Regions from separate parts of the Gracilibacillus salinarum genome, predicted to be linked through region 1. Evidence: riboswitches for the same ligand, from Rfam matches in the RefSeq annotation. Region 1 holds a riboswitch; each other region holds the start of a gene.
The links. Region 1 has a riboswitch for cyclic di-GMP ahead of MUN87_RS04555 (anti-repressor SinI family protein). Riboswitches for the same ligand answer to the same signal wherever they lie in the genome.
Positions count from the first base shown of each region.

Region 2: linked by a shared signal. The riboswitch ahead of MUN87_RS05695 (diguanylate cyclase domain-containing protein) and the one ahead of MUN87_RS04555 (anti-repressor SinI family protein) in region 1 are both predicted to bind cyclic di-GMP.
Region 3: linked by a shared signal. The riboswitch ahead of MUN87_RS09135 (response regulator transcription factor) and the one ahead of MUN87_RS04555 (anti-repressor SinI family protein) in region 1 are both predicted to bind cyclic di-GMP.

Region 1 is NZ_CP095071.1:900,644-904,937, forward strand. Features, by position in the region: gene MUN87_RS04550 (NAD(P)/FAD-dependent oxidoreductase) at 1-336, opposite strand, end outside; gene MUN87_RS04555 (anti-repressor SinI family protein) at 1,404-1,538, opposite strand; cyclic di-GMP riboswitch class I at 1,572-1,658, opposite strand; gene MUN87_RS04560 (YszA family small membrane protein) at 2,356-2,544, shown strand; gene MUN87_RS04565 (phosphotransferase) at 2,541-3,557, opposite strand; gene MUN87_RS04570 (LysM peptidoglycan-binding domain-containing protein) at 3,626-4,294, opposite strand, start outside.
Region 2 is NZ_CP095071.1:1,154,564-1,158,857, reverse strand. Features, by position in the region: gene MUN87_RS05705 (DsrE/DsrF/DrsH-like family protein) at 1-410, shown strand, start outside; gene MUN87_RS05700 (rhodanese-like domain-containing protein) at 453-749, shown strand; cyclic di-GMP riboswitch class I at 1,835-1,921, shown strand; gene MUN87_RS05695 (diguanylate cyclase domain-containing protein) at 2,083-3,924, shown strand; gene MUN87_RS05690 (ABC transporter substrate-binding protein) at 3,921-4,294, shown strand, end outside.
Region 3 is NZ_CP095071.1:1,948,443-1,952,736, reverse strand. Features, by position in the region: gene MUN87_RS09140 (catalase) at 1-792, shown strand, start outside; cyclic di-GMP riboswitch class I at 1,288-1,387, shown strand; gene MUN87_RS09135 (response regulator transcription factor) at 1,504-2,133, shown strand; gene MUN87_RS09130 (YveK family protein) at 2,437-3,201, shown strand; gene MUN87_RS09125 (CpsD/CapB family tyrosine-protein kinase) at 3,176-3,868, shown strand; gene MUN87_RS09120 (tyrosine-protein phosphatase) at 4,077-4,294, shown strand, end outside.

The DNA.
Region 1 (4,294 bases):
CTCAAAGCCTAAACCAATCACAAGAAAATCATAGCTTAGTGTGCCATTATCCAATTCAACCGTTTTGTTTTCCTTGTTAATTTTCTTAACGGTGTCATGCACAAAGTTAACATGTCTAGTATTAATGACATCAGAGATCATAATTCTGGAGCGGTTTACATCAATTGTGCCTGCAGCTACTTCGTGCAGCCATGTTGTCTGATAATGATAATTATGCTTGTTAACTAATGTAATATCCACTTCTTCAGGAGCGAATTGTTGCGTAAGTCGTTTCGTTGTCATCATACCGGCGTAACCTGCACCTAGTACTACGATTTTTGGTTTCTTCACTGTCATCTAATCATTCCTTTCCAGTCGATATCATTGCTAAACTATGATAGTTTATCTCACTTTTGACTAGATATGTACTCCATAGATATCATATTCAGTATAGCAAATGACACATAAGATCGTCTAATAAGCAATACCCTATTCACCATAAAGAAAAACTAAGTTTCTCTGCAAGTACAGGCAAAAGCCTTCATAATTAAATCATTATTTCCCGGGCGAAAATTACCAGCAACAACCCTTCCAGTCCTAATTCATACAATAATATACAACTACCTATAATATGGATTATGTAAATTAGGACTATCTGATATTGTGGTAATTTTGATATGAATATGTGCTTAGCAAAGCTCCGGAAATAGACTCCGCGTCCTGTGGGCACGGCTTCAGCTAGGCTACTACTTGAACAGCTTCTTTGCTGCCTTGTGCCGAGAAAGCATACTTCAAAGCAATAATGGCAGACACAGGCACAAATGAAGTGGATCTTCAGCTCGCGCTGAGGCATGAGGAGTCTCCGCCTATTTCCTACGCTTATGGGAAGTACTACAACGATTGGAACAGCTATTAGCAGTGGTGCTTAGCAATGTATTTCATCAATTATGGTGTAAATCTTGCAGATAGTGCTTCATATCCTAGCTGTCGCATAAATTGTGGAGCTATACATCAGCTGAGGCCAATCACGGAGACTCCCGCGGGATTGTGCAGGTGCTGAAGATCCACAACGTCTGCACCTGCGTCTTCTAGTAATGCTTCGAAGTAGGCTTCCTCGGTGCAAGGCAGCAGAGAAGTGATTCGTGTAGTAGCCTAGCTTCAGCCGTGCCCCGCAGGACGCGGAGTGGTTGGCTGAAGCGGTATCCTAGCACATGAATCATTTCAAAATTAATACTAAGCTGTTAGTTTACATAATCCATATTATAGGAACCCAGCTTCATCTTCTTTATTGTAGGACGATGCAGGAAGTTGCCTGGTTTCTGGGCTACCTCATGGTCTTGGCAGTTCATGTTAGGATTGCTACTATTTTTATCTTCCCCTACAGCAAAATAAAAACCCCATATTTTAAATGGGGTTTTTAAGGTCTAATGCTGTTCCACACATTTCTCTGCCATTTTCTTTGTCAGAAATTCTTTTACTTCTTCTTTTGAACATCCAATCTCTTTCGCTTTGAGCATTAGATAGATCCATTCATAATCCACGTTTACTTTCGATTCCATAACCTTTCTCCTCCTAAAATACAAATCTGTATTTCAGGCAGCTCAGCCGTCCGTATTGGATAAATGAACGGACCTGGAACTTTGCGTCCCTATCTTGCAATAGGTTTGCCTTTTTCTGATCATGCATGCTACACGAAAACACCTTGAACGAATTGCAATACCACAGCATACCTACAAAAACGAATAGTGCAGAAAAACAAAAAGTAATATAAACAGCTATTATAATTAGTATATTATATTCAGCTAATATAGAAAAATACCGCTTTTTTACTAGTAGTAACTTTATCTTGTATTAGCAAAATCAATCATATAAAACCTGTTTATACACTTTAATACCAATGAATGAGTGCAGAATTCTTGTCATAGCTATTATTCGGCAACGCATTCTAACAAAGATGATTCTTGGTAACACCCAGAAAAATTGATTTTGAAACAAGATGCTTGTCTAGTATTGTCAGCGTATAGTACATACAGACAAATAATCAGTTAGAATAAGAGCAATTTATCTGTTACCTTTTCTAATGTTCAAGACAATCGTTTATACGCATCCAAAAGCGAGACATCATTGATTAATATCATTCTAATAGTATATATTCGCTAAAAAAATTGATTTTCCTGCAAAAAAATTATTTTTTTAATAATTTTGAACTACGTATTTTAACTTAGTAGACGAAAGCCCACCTTATCAACTTACAGTCTTGACAGATGTAGTCCTTTTCGTTTATTTCGTTAAACGATTCATAATTAAGGGGTACGATTCCACTTTGAATGCATAAGCTAGAATATAACGAAAATATAGTGAAAATGAGGTGATATCTTGGCACGTTATTATCGTTATCGTCTACCACCCTGGGCAAGAGAATGGATTTTAATCTGTGAACGTTGTATATTACCAATTGTCGTATTTCAAGGGATTCGCACCATATTTTTCCCAACTACTTTTGACGTATTATTATTAGGAATATTGATTGGTATCTTGCTAGCCTTTCAATTAGAATGGATTTAACCTAAATCATCTATCGGATCCGTTTTCAATGTCTGATATATATATTCTTGCATTTGGAAGCCATGAAACAACTTACGGAACTCTACTTCGATTTCAACAGACTTTCTTACATTACTTGTGCCCCTTCTTGGCTGCATTATCTCTGACATAGATCGAAACCAGTTATGCGGAGACAGCAGCTGTAATACAAGAAGCGATTTCTCATAGTCTGATAAATCGATATAGCGACAATATACTGAGAATGATTCTGAGATTTTATCCATGTCGCAATCATGAAACCTGAACAAATACTGATAATAAGAAACTAAATCATAAGTTGGCGAAGTCATCAATGCATACTCCCAATTTAATAAGTACGTATTCATTCCAGTTGTCATATAATGGGATGGTTTTACGTTTCCATGGCATAACGTATATTTCATCTGATCTGTTTCTTCCATTCTATCTAAATATATTTCCTGCCACTCCTCCATTTTATTAAAAAGCTGCTCCACGTCACGATAATACATGCATATTTGTAATTCTGCTGGTGACATGAATCGTTTTGCTTCAAATAAACGAACATATTGCAGCATTTGCTCACGACAGTATGATAGCTCCTGCTCAAATTGGCTTTCTAATGTGCTCCGATTTTGTTTAACTGCTTCTATCTTATGATAATCCATCGTTGCGGCATGCAGCTTGCCAATTGTATGAATAGCTGTTGCATATTCATCTGCCGGCTGTTCGGATATTTCACGGTTAACCCATGGCATTAGATAATAGATCTCCCCGTTGTCTTCGACAAATGACCGCTGGTGAACAGTAGAATATACAGGCACAAAGCCAAAAATCTTTTTTCCCTGAATATATTGTTGAATTGCCTGCCATCTTCCTACGTCTTCTGGCAATAGTCTCGCATGCTTTAATGCATATTGTTGATGATCTGCTTCTATCTTGTATAAACGATCTGTGATTTGTTCAATAGACTCTGGCTGCAATTGATATGATTGTAATAGTTGTGACCACCTCATCGGCGAATCCCCCATTTCTGATTCATCAAATAAAAAATCCCTTGACAGGCTACCAAGGGACTAACAAATTATTCTTCAGAAGGAATCGGAATATAAATCAATTGTCCGGCAGAAACATCTTCATCTTCTAATCGATTCACTCTCATAATGTGTTTTGATGAGAGTTGATATCGCTCGGCAATCGTATGCATCTGATCATCTGGCTGGACGATATATAATTTCAACCGTGTGTAACTCGATGCTTCTTCATCTGCAAATACATTCAACAAATAGGATGTCTCATCTTGAGACTCATTTCTCGCTTTCACATGTAGTTTATCCTCTTCTTTTTCTGCTTCTGCAAGCTCTTCTTCAGCTGATATATCCTCTTCTTGATTCTGACGTTCTTCTGTGTCTTGCGCTTCATTCTCCTGCATGGCTCGAACGCTCGTGATAGGCACTACTTTCTCCTCTTCGTACTCTTCATTCGTTGTGTCGAGGTCTTCTTCATCCATTTCTAAATGAAACGTCTCTTCGTTATCTTCAGTCTGCTCATCGAATCGGTTTTCTTCAAAAGCCGGCAATTCCGTTTCCTCTGTATATTCACTTTCTTCTTCTTCTTTTGCTCGATCTGGTTGTGGTTCCTGTAAACCATGAATAGCTAATGTTGCTTCAATCGTCATCTTATTAACAGCATCCAAATTGTAGTCAAAATGATCGACTTCTATTAAGACATCATCTAATGATGCGATGCGATC
Region 2 (4,294 bases), 250 kb from region 1:
TCATTGCAAATGGGGCTGCTGCTTATGACCATGAGGTGGTGATTTTTCACACTTTTTGGGGGTTGAATGCGTTAAGGAAAGACGAACACCTTCATGTAAAAAAAGGTTTACTCGAAAAATTACTTGGCTGGATGATGCCCAAAGGGGCAGACAAAATGGGACTGTCAAAAATGAATTATCTAGGCATGGGTCCACACATGATTAAACATGTAATGAAGAAGCATAACGCTTTACCAGTCCACGAATTGGTAGACATGGCACAGGCACAAGGGGTAAAATTGATTGCATGCACCATGACCATGGATCTTCTTGGATTACAAAAAGAAGAATTACTAGAAGACATTGAATATGCAGGTGTTGCAGCATATATTGGTGGATCAGAAGATGGAAATATTACATTATTTATTTAAAATTGCTATACTAAGTATAGATAATTTATGGGAGGTATCAACATGAACGAAATTCAACCAAATCAACTAGCTGAAAAATTAAAAGAAGGAGAAAAACTTCATATCGTAGATGTACGGGAGGATGAAGAAGTAGCACAAGGGATGATTCCGGGAGCCAAACAAATCCGCTTAGGAGAAATACCTGATCGCTTGGATGAATTTGATCAGAATCAACATTATTATATGATCTGCCGTTCAGGTGCAAGAAGTGGACGTGCCACAGAATATTTAGAAGCGAATGGCATTAAAGCAACAAACATGACAGGCGGCATGTTAGCCTGGGAAGACGAAGTTGAATAAGCTTAGGAGAAATCAGTTCAAAACACGAACTGATTTCTTTTTTTATCTATCAAGAAAGTATATAAGTCTGGTCAAGTCAGTAATCATATTGAACATGATGTGGAGTTCCTATAATATGGATTATGTAAACAAAAGCTGTATTGCAGAATGGTCATTTTGATATCGTTTATCTGCTTAGCAAAGCTCCGGAAATAGGCTCCGCGTCCTGTGGGCACGGCTTCAGCTAGGCTACTACTTTGAACTACTCCTTTGCTGCCTTGTGCCGAGGAAGCTTACTTCGAAGCGGTACTTGCAGACACAGGCACAAACTAAGTGGATCTTCAGCTCGCGCTGATTCCACGGGAGTCTCCGCCTATTTCCTACGCTTATGGGAAGTTCTACAACATTTGAAACAGCTAAAAGCAGTAGTTTTAGGCATTATGTTATTCATTCTATTCCTGTTATGGATACATTGATCAATATGCTACCCCATACAAAAGTTGTACAGCCCCTATTCTAGCGTAGGCCAACCACGGAGACTCCCGCGGGATTGTGCAGGTGCTGAAGATCCACTTTGTGAAGTGCTCTTCTTCACAAAGTTAGCTTCAGCCGTGCCCCGCAGGACGCGGAGTGGTTGGCCGAAGCGGTATCCCAGCACATTAAATATCTCAATATGGATGTTTGGCTAGCGATGGTTAGTTGACATAATCCATATTATATATCATTTATGTCAATTAGGACCGGGCGGGTTATGCTCGGTTTTTCTTATAAGTCAAGAAAGTATAAATTTTGGGCTATATGATGTTCGCTGACAGAAACGGCCACGTCCGGCTCCAGCGCCCAGAGACTAGGCGACTTCGCGAAATCGCCCTACGATAAGTCATCATCGATTCGCAAGCTCACCGTGATTCCTTTATCTCAGTTGATTCGCTCCACTCGCTACGTCTCTAAACGGGCGCTTTCGCCTTTGTTCTTAGGAAAAAGAAATTCATATATATACCAAATTATATTGATTATTTGCTACCAGATATATTAAAATAGATAGGAATATAGTTTTAATAGAAACTAAATAATTGGCAAATTATGTGATAAAATAGTACTATATAATTAGAAAATGGCAAATCTATTGAAAAATAGAGACGCAAAACCACAGATCTAAGGTGAATTTTCACGATGATGGCTGGGTTACCTGATAAGTATCACAGGGGAACCTATACATTTTTGTATGGGTTTTTTATATGAGTTTCGTTAGATCCTTCAGTATGAAATAGTCGTGAAGCTCGATAAATTACGTGAAAAGTAATTGTTAAGAGAATCTGTTTAAATGGTAATACCAGACAAGGAGCTAAGAATTATGCGCAAAATAAATTACAAGCTTGTTAGTTTATTTATTTTCATAGTAGCGTTGACCGTCATGGCGCAATATATTTCCATACCCCTGATCTTCGGTGTTACGTTAAGCTTCGCTCCTATCCTTTACTTAGCTTCTATTCGCCTGTTTGGCGTGAGATTTGCTCTTTTGTTAGTTAGCGTAATGAGCGGAATTACTTATTTTACAGGCATGGATAACGGCTTTGTTTTCTACAGTATCATAGAAGTATTGTTAATTGGTTCTTTATATGTAACAAAAAGAAAAGATTTATTTACCTGGAGTTTCGCCTATTCTTTATTGATATTCTTAGTGTATTCTCTAATCGTTTTATTTTTTTCTGATTTATTACCTCATTCCCGTGTGCTGACAGATTTCCTGGTTGTTCAATCGGTGACTGAAATATTATTTGCAGCACTTGTAGCGGATATAATTTGCGATTACCTACCATTAATACCAAAATTAAAAAGGTATTTTGGACATCAGCACCGCTTATACTTTGGTCAGGTTATATCGCATCTGTTAATCTTCTCTGCAGTTCTTCCATTACTGATCATCATCTTAGTCAATACAAAACAGATGGAGAGTGACTTATATCAACTATATCAGGAAGAACACCAACAGTTATCGGAGCAAATTCAATATAAGATTGATGAGATGGATTCCGGTGAGATTCAAAGTTATCAATTGGATGCGGTAACCGAAAAAGCAAGGATTAAGGAAGTATTTGATCAGTTTATAGGTCAATCTAATAAGCGGATTTTTATACTGGATCAGAATAATCAATTATGGGTTGATGCAAATCAACTGACAGTCGATACAAATATTGAATATTTTACAACGGGTTTTGTTAAAGAAATACATAATGATGGGTTCATTTGGCTGCCTGTCCGAACTCCATCCATTTTTGACTGGTCGCAAGGTTATTATATAGGGGAAATGAAGTTCTTAAATAAAAGTACGTTTCTTGTTATTCCGACTAACGGTAAAGTATTGGAATTAACACGTGACTTAATTGATTATTTATTGTTTGCACTGTTCGTTTTGTTCGTGGCTTTGTTTTTTGGCATGCTTGTCAATAGAATTTTATCCAATTCCTTAACGCGTCTTACTCAGATGACAAGTGATCTTCCTGAGAAAATGCAGCGCCAGGATAATTTTTACTGGCGAGATACATCCATTTTTGAATTTTCAAAACTAGGGCTGAATATTGAAAAAGTAGCAAATCGTCTTCAGTCGATGTTTATTGAAGTAAGAAAGAAAAATGATCTATTAACTGCCCGGACTGATCAGCTAATGGAATCGGAAGCAAAGCTCTATCAATTAGCACATTTTGACACACTTACTGATTTACCCAATCGCCACTCTTTTCATACAGATTTAACTGAGTGCTTAGATCGTGAGGTGCGTGAGGAGCGATTTGCTATTATTTTTATAGATTTAGATAAATTTAAACAAGTGAATGATACACTCGGTCATAGTGGTGGTGATTTGCTTTTGCAAGTATTTGCAAAGAGATTAATAGAATTTCAACAGACAATGCCCGTTATTTTTTATCGTTTGGCGGGTGATGAATTCGTAGGTATTGTGGAATTATCGAGAAATGAAGAAGTTAATCAACTCTGTGATGAGTTACTGACAATTATTCAGCAGCCACTACTGGTTAATAGAAAGGAAATACTTCTCTCTGCGAGTATCGGACTCAGCTTTTACCCAGATCACGGAAATACGATTGATCAATTATTACACCATGCCGATACGTTAATGTATGAAGAGAAAAAACTTCATCATAATACATTGAAAACAGCTAAGGAGGCGGACAATTGAAAAAAGTTGGCAAAAAGATAATATTTATCTTGTTATTGCTACTGTGCGGGTGTAGTAATGCGGATTTCACTTCTTTTCAATCGTCTCCATTAGCGCCAGAACTTCTAATACAAGAAGAAGTTCAGGGAGAACAACAGCGACTGGAAGTGTGGACTAATACCAATATATTCAGCGAGTCATTACCTGGTTTTCTCGAGAGCCATCAAGGGGTAGAAGTGACAATTAAAGTGTTTGATAAGGACGAATTGCTGGACAAGTACAGAAGAAGTTTAATTGCGGGTGAATCACCGGATGTATTCGTCATCCCAGACAATTTCCTAGGTGAGTTCTCTGATATTACTGGCTTTGAGAACTTGCTTAATGAACCTTA
Region 3 (4,294 bases), 1.0 Mb from region 1:
CGTCATATACCAGGCTATAGTGTTAATACATATGTCTGGAAAAACACAGAAGGTAAGCGATACTATGTGAAATATGTTTGGTCACCAATGGCAGGTCAACAGTATATCCGTAATGAGGAAGCTGTGAGATTAGCGGGCGAAAACCCGGATATTGCGGGGCAGGATTTATATGACTCGATTGAAAAAGGTGAACCAGTCGAATATGGATTGTATGTTCAGGTGATGGACCCTGAACAGTCATTGAACTTACCCTATGATCCATTAGATGATACGAAAATTTGGGATCAGCAACAGTTTCCATTCCTTCCTGTCGGTCGTATGGTGTTAAACAAAAATCCAGATAACTACATGGAGCAAGTAGAAAAGGCGGCCTTCTCCCCAACGAATTTATTGGATGGTGCAGAACTATCCGATGATAAGATGCTGCAAGGTCGAGCAAATATATATTGGGATTCTCAACGTTACCGTATAGGACCGGATTTCCGTAATGTTCCTGTGAACAAGGAGGCAAATTGGTGGCCGGGTGATTTAGTTACTAGCGGTAATGGGCGATTGGTGGAAGGAACATTGCAACGATCTGACATTGAAAAACACGATGATTTTACACAAGCAGGACTCTTTTATGAATCATTGTCCGAGCAAGACCAAGCAGATTTAATTGATAATATGGCAGCGGGATTGTCTGCTGTTTCGTCAGATGTATTCGATGTGGTGAATCAATATATGGAGCAAGCATCTGATGATTTAGCGAGAAAACTGAACCAAGCGGTCACAGAGAAAAAAGAGCAATAGACCATAGCCATTTTTTCTCGATTTGAGCACGAAAATGTAAGGCTACCATGGATCGCCACGGTCCATGTGTAGCCAGCTGAATAATTTTATCCAATTCGCCAAAATATAACAATAATACAGGGGTTTCGCTATTGAAATGTCACTATATCATTCGATATAATAAAATACATTGAATTCAAGATAAATAATCTAACAAAAAGGGTGATCGAGCATGGTGTTACAATCGCTTCTAATTATATTTTTATTATCTGCCTCCTTCTATCTTTCCTATATAACCTGCCGAAAAAAGTAAACATCTCAAGCTCTCTTATTCTATCAATGTCAAAATTCCGCTATTTTCGACAGATTTAAACAGAAAATGTTAGGTATTAAAACTCATAAAAATGGTTTTTTTCTTCAATTATTTAAGTCTTTTGATTTATCTTTGCTATAATACCTTGATGGTTATTGCAATTAATATAGGAAAACGGTATGATAGACATAGATAATTGAAGTATTTGATAAAGGCAAACTATTTGAAAGAGTAGGACGCAAAGCCTAGGGTCTAAGGGTATTTATCTTCATATCTTATACCTATGATCGCCTGGTTACCTAAATAACACTAATCGGATACGTGTGTGTATGACAAAGTTTCTTTTGTCATTTTAGGCTATTTCTGTTCTTTTCAGGAATAGCCATTTTTTTTGGGAATAAAAATGAGGAGGTAAAAACATGCGAATTGCAATTGTGAAAGAAGCTTCTATTTATCGCGAGGGTTTGGTAGGGGTGCTTTCTACGGAATTCAAGGATTATGATGTAATCGCAGTGGAACCGAAACAACAAGAGAAATTACGAGACTATATCATTGATTTGTTAATCATTGATATTGATACTAAGACTGACACCATGTCGCTTGTAGAGAAATATATGGAGAACAACAAGAAAATTATTATCTGGACGGAGAATCAACACCATGAGAATCTAACCGAACTGTTCAAAATGAACTTACACGGTTACTTCTTTAACGGAATGGAAAAGGAAGAATTAATTGGAGCCATTGAAAAAATCGTTGCGGGTAACCATTATATCCACCAGGATCTTGCACCAGTTCTGCTAGGCGATTACCGCCAGATTTATAATCGTAAAGAGTCAAGACCCGTTGGTGTGTTTACCAACCGCGAGTGGGAAGTGATGGAGCTCTTGACAAAAGGTTATAGTAATCAACGTATTAGTCAAAAGCTTTATATCACAGACAAAACGGTAAAGAATCATATTAGCTCCATCTTGCGTAAATTAGAAGTACCAGACCGGACGAATGCAGTCATTACAGCCTTTCGGAATGAATGGTTTTACGTTTCTTAAAAAAAGAAAGCCTGTGTCAGGAGGGACACAGGCTTTCTTTTTTTGCAAGGCAGGATGATATAACCTCTTAGTTATGAGTAAGCTCGTTGTAGTGAAAAGTTAGAATAAAAGAAACTACAGTACACGCTGAAAGACGAGCTGAATGTCGAATTTTTTAAGATATTCAAGAATAATTGTATGAATTTTACATAATAAAAGGTATATTGCTATGTCATATCAAAATGTATTGTGTTATAATTTCGAATATAATGTGCTAAGTATGCTATTTGACAGAAATACATTTCATTCGGAGGTTACTAAACTATGGAGGAAACGATATCACTGAAAGAGATTTTTGAAGTATTGAAGAAACGCCTTTTGCTGATTCTATTGTTAATGATTGGAGCGGCAGGTGCAGCAGCAATTATTAGTTATTTTGTCTTAACGCCAACCTATCAATCTAGTACGCAATTTATTGTTAACCAGGATACAAGTGAAGCACAAAGTGTCGATATAAATCAAATTAGATCTAACTTGGAAATAATTAATACATATAATGATATCATCACGAGTAATCGAATTTTGGATCAAGTTATAGAAGAATTGAATTTGGCGATTTCACCTGGCGCATTAAGTGAGAAAATATCGGTAGCGAATTCGGAGAGTTCTCAGGTAGTGAAGCTATCCGCAACCGATTCCGATCCTGAACTGGCAGCAGAGATTGCCAATACTACTGTCGCGATCTTTCAGGAAGACTTACCTGAATTAATGAATGTCAACAATGTGAGTGTCTTATCAGAAGCGGTTGTCCCAGCCAATCCAACGCCTGTTAATCCGAAGCCAATGCTGAATACAGCTATCGCACTTGTTATCGGTGCTATGATCGGGGTAGGCTTAGCGTTCTTATTTGAATACCTCGATAATACGGTGAAAACAGAGCAAGATGTGGAAAAAACTTTGGAATTACCTGTACTTGGTGTCATTTCTCATATTGACGAGAAAGATATGATGACGATGGGGAAGTCCGTATCCATCAGTCAGAAGCGTGAGAGGGGGAACTTCAATGGCCAGAAGAAAAAAACAGTCTAAAGTATCGAACATTCGTCACTTAATTACGAAAATGAACCCACGCTCTCCGATATCTGAGCAATACAAAACGATTCGGACTAATTTACAGTTCTCTTCCGTTGACGGTGATCTACAAACAATGCTGGTTACTTCATCAGGACCATCGGAAGGTAAGTCATCTACCACAGCGAATTTAGCGATTGTGTTTGCTCAGCAAGGAAAGAAAGTGCTTCTAATTGATGCGGATATGCGGAAGCCAACCTTGCATTACACGTTTAGAATGGATAACAGAAGAGGATTGAGCAGTGTATTGGTGGGAGAGTCAACCTTATTAGAATCGATTTCTAATTGTGATGTCGCCGGACTGGATCTATTGAGCTGTGGCCCGATTCCGCCTAACCCATCAGAATTACTAGGTTCGAAAGCAATGGAGAAGATGATCGTGGCTGCTAAAGAAGAATATGATGTGATTTTATTTGATACCCCGCCTGTTCTTGCCGTTACAGATGCCCAAATTCTTGCCAACATATGTGATGGTGCGGTGATGGTCGTACGGAGTAACCAGACGGAGAATGATGCAGCAATTAAGGCAAAAGAGTTGCTGGAAGTCGGTAATGCGAAATTGTTAGGAGTGGTCCTCAACGACCGTGAACAGAAAAAAGGTCATTATTATTATTACGGAAATTAATAGCAGAATGAAAGCCATTTGACTAGTCATCCTAGAGTTAAATGGCTTTTTTTAGTATTCAAAATCACCTTTATGAATGAACGAATTGTAAAAAAATATACATATCTCGAAATTCATCTTTTCAATTTATAACGAATATGATATTCTTTATATAGAACAGGACGAAAGTCTCATATAATATAAGGGGTAATGAGAAAGGATGGTATTAATGTTGGATATTAATCCGTATATTCTTCCAATCAATCAAGATAGCGTAAAGGATAAGCTGTCTGCTCTTCAAATGGCAAAGGAAGCAGAGAAGGCTGGCGTGAAATATATTATTGCTGCACCGAGATATATACAAGGAAAACAGGAAATTAATAAAGAATCCATCATAAGCTACATCAATACGTTAAATCAACAACTAAGTCAGGAACGAATAAACGT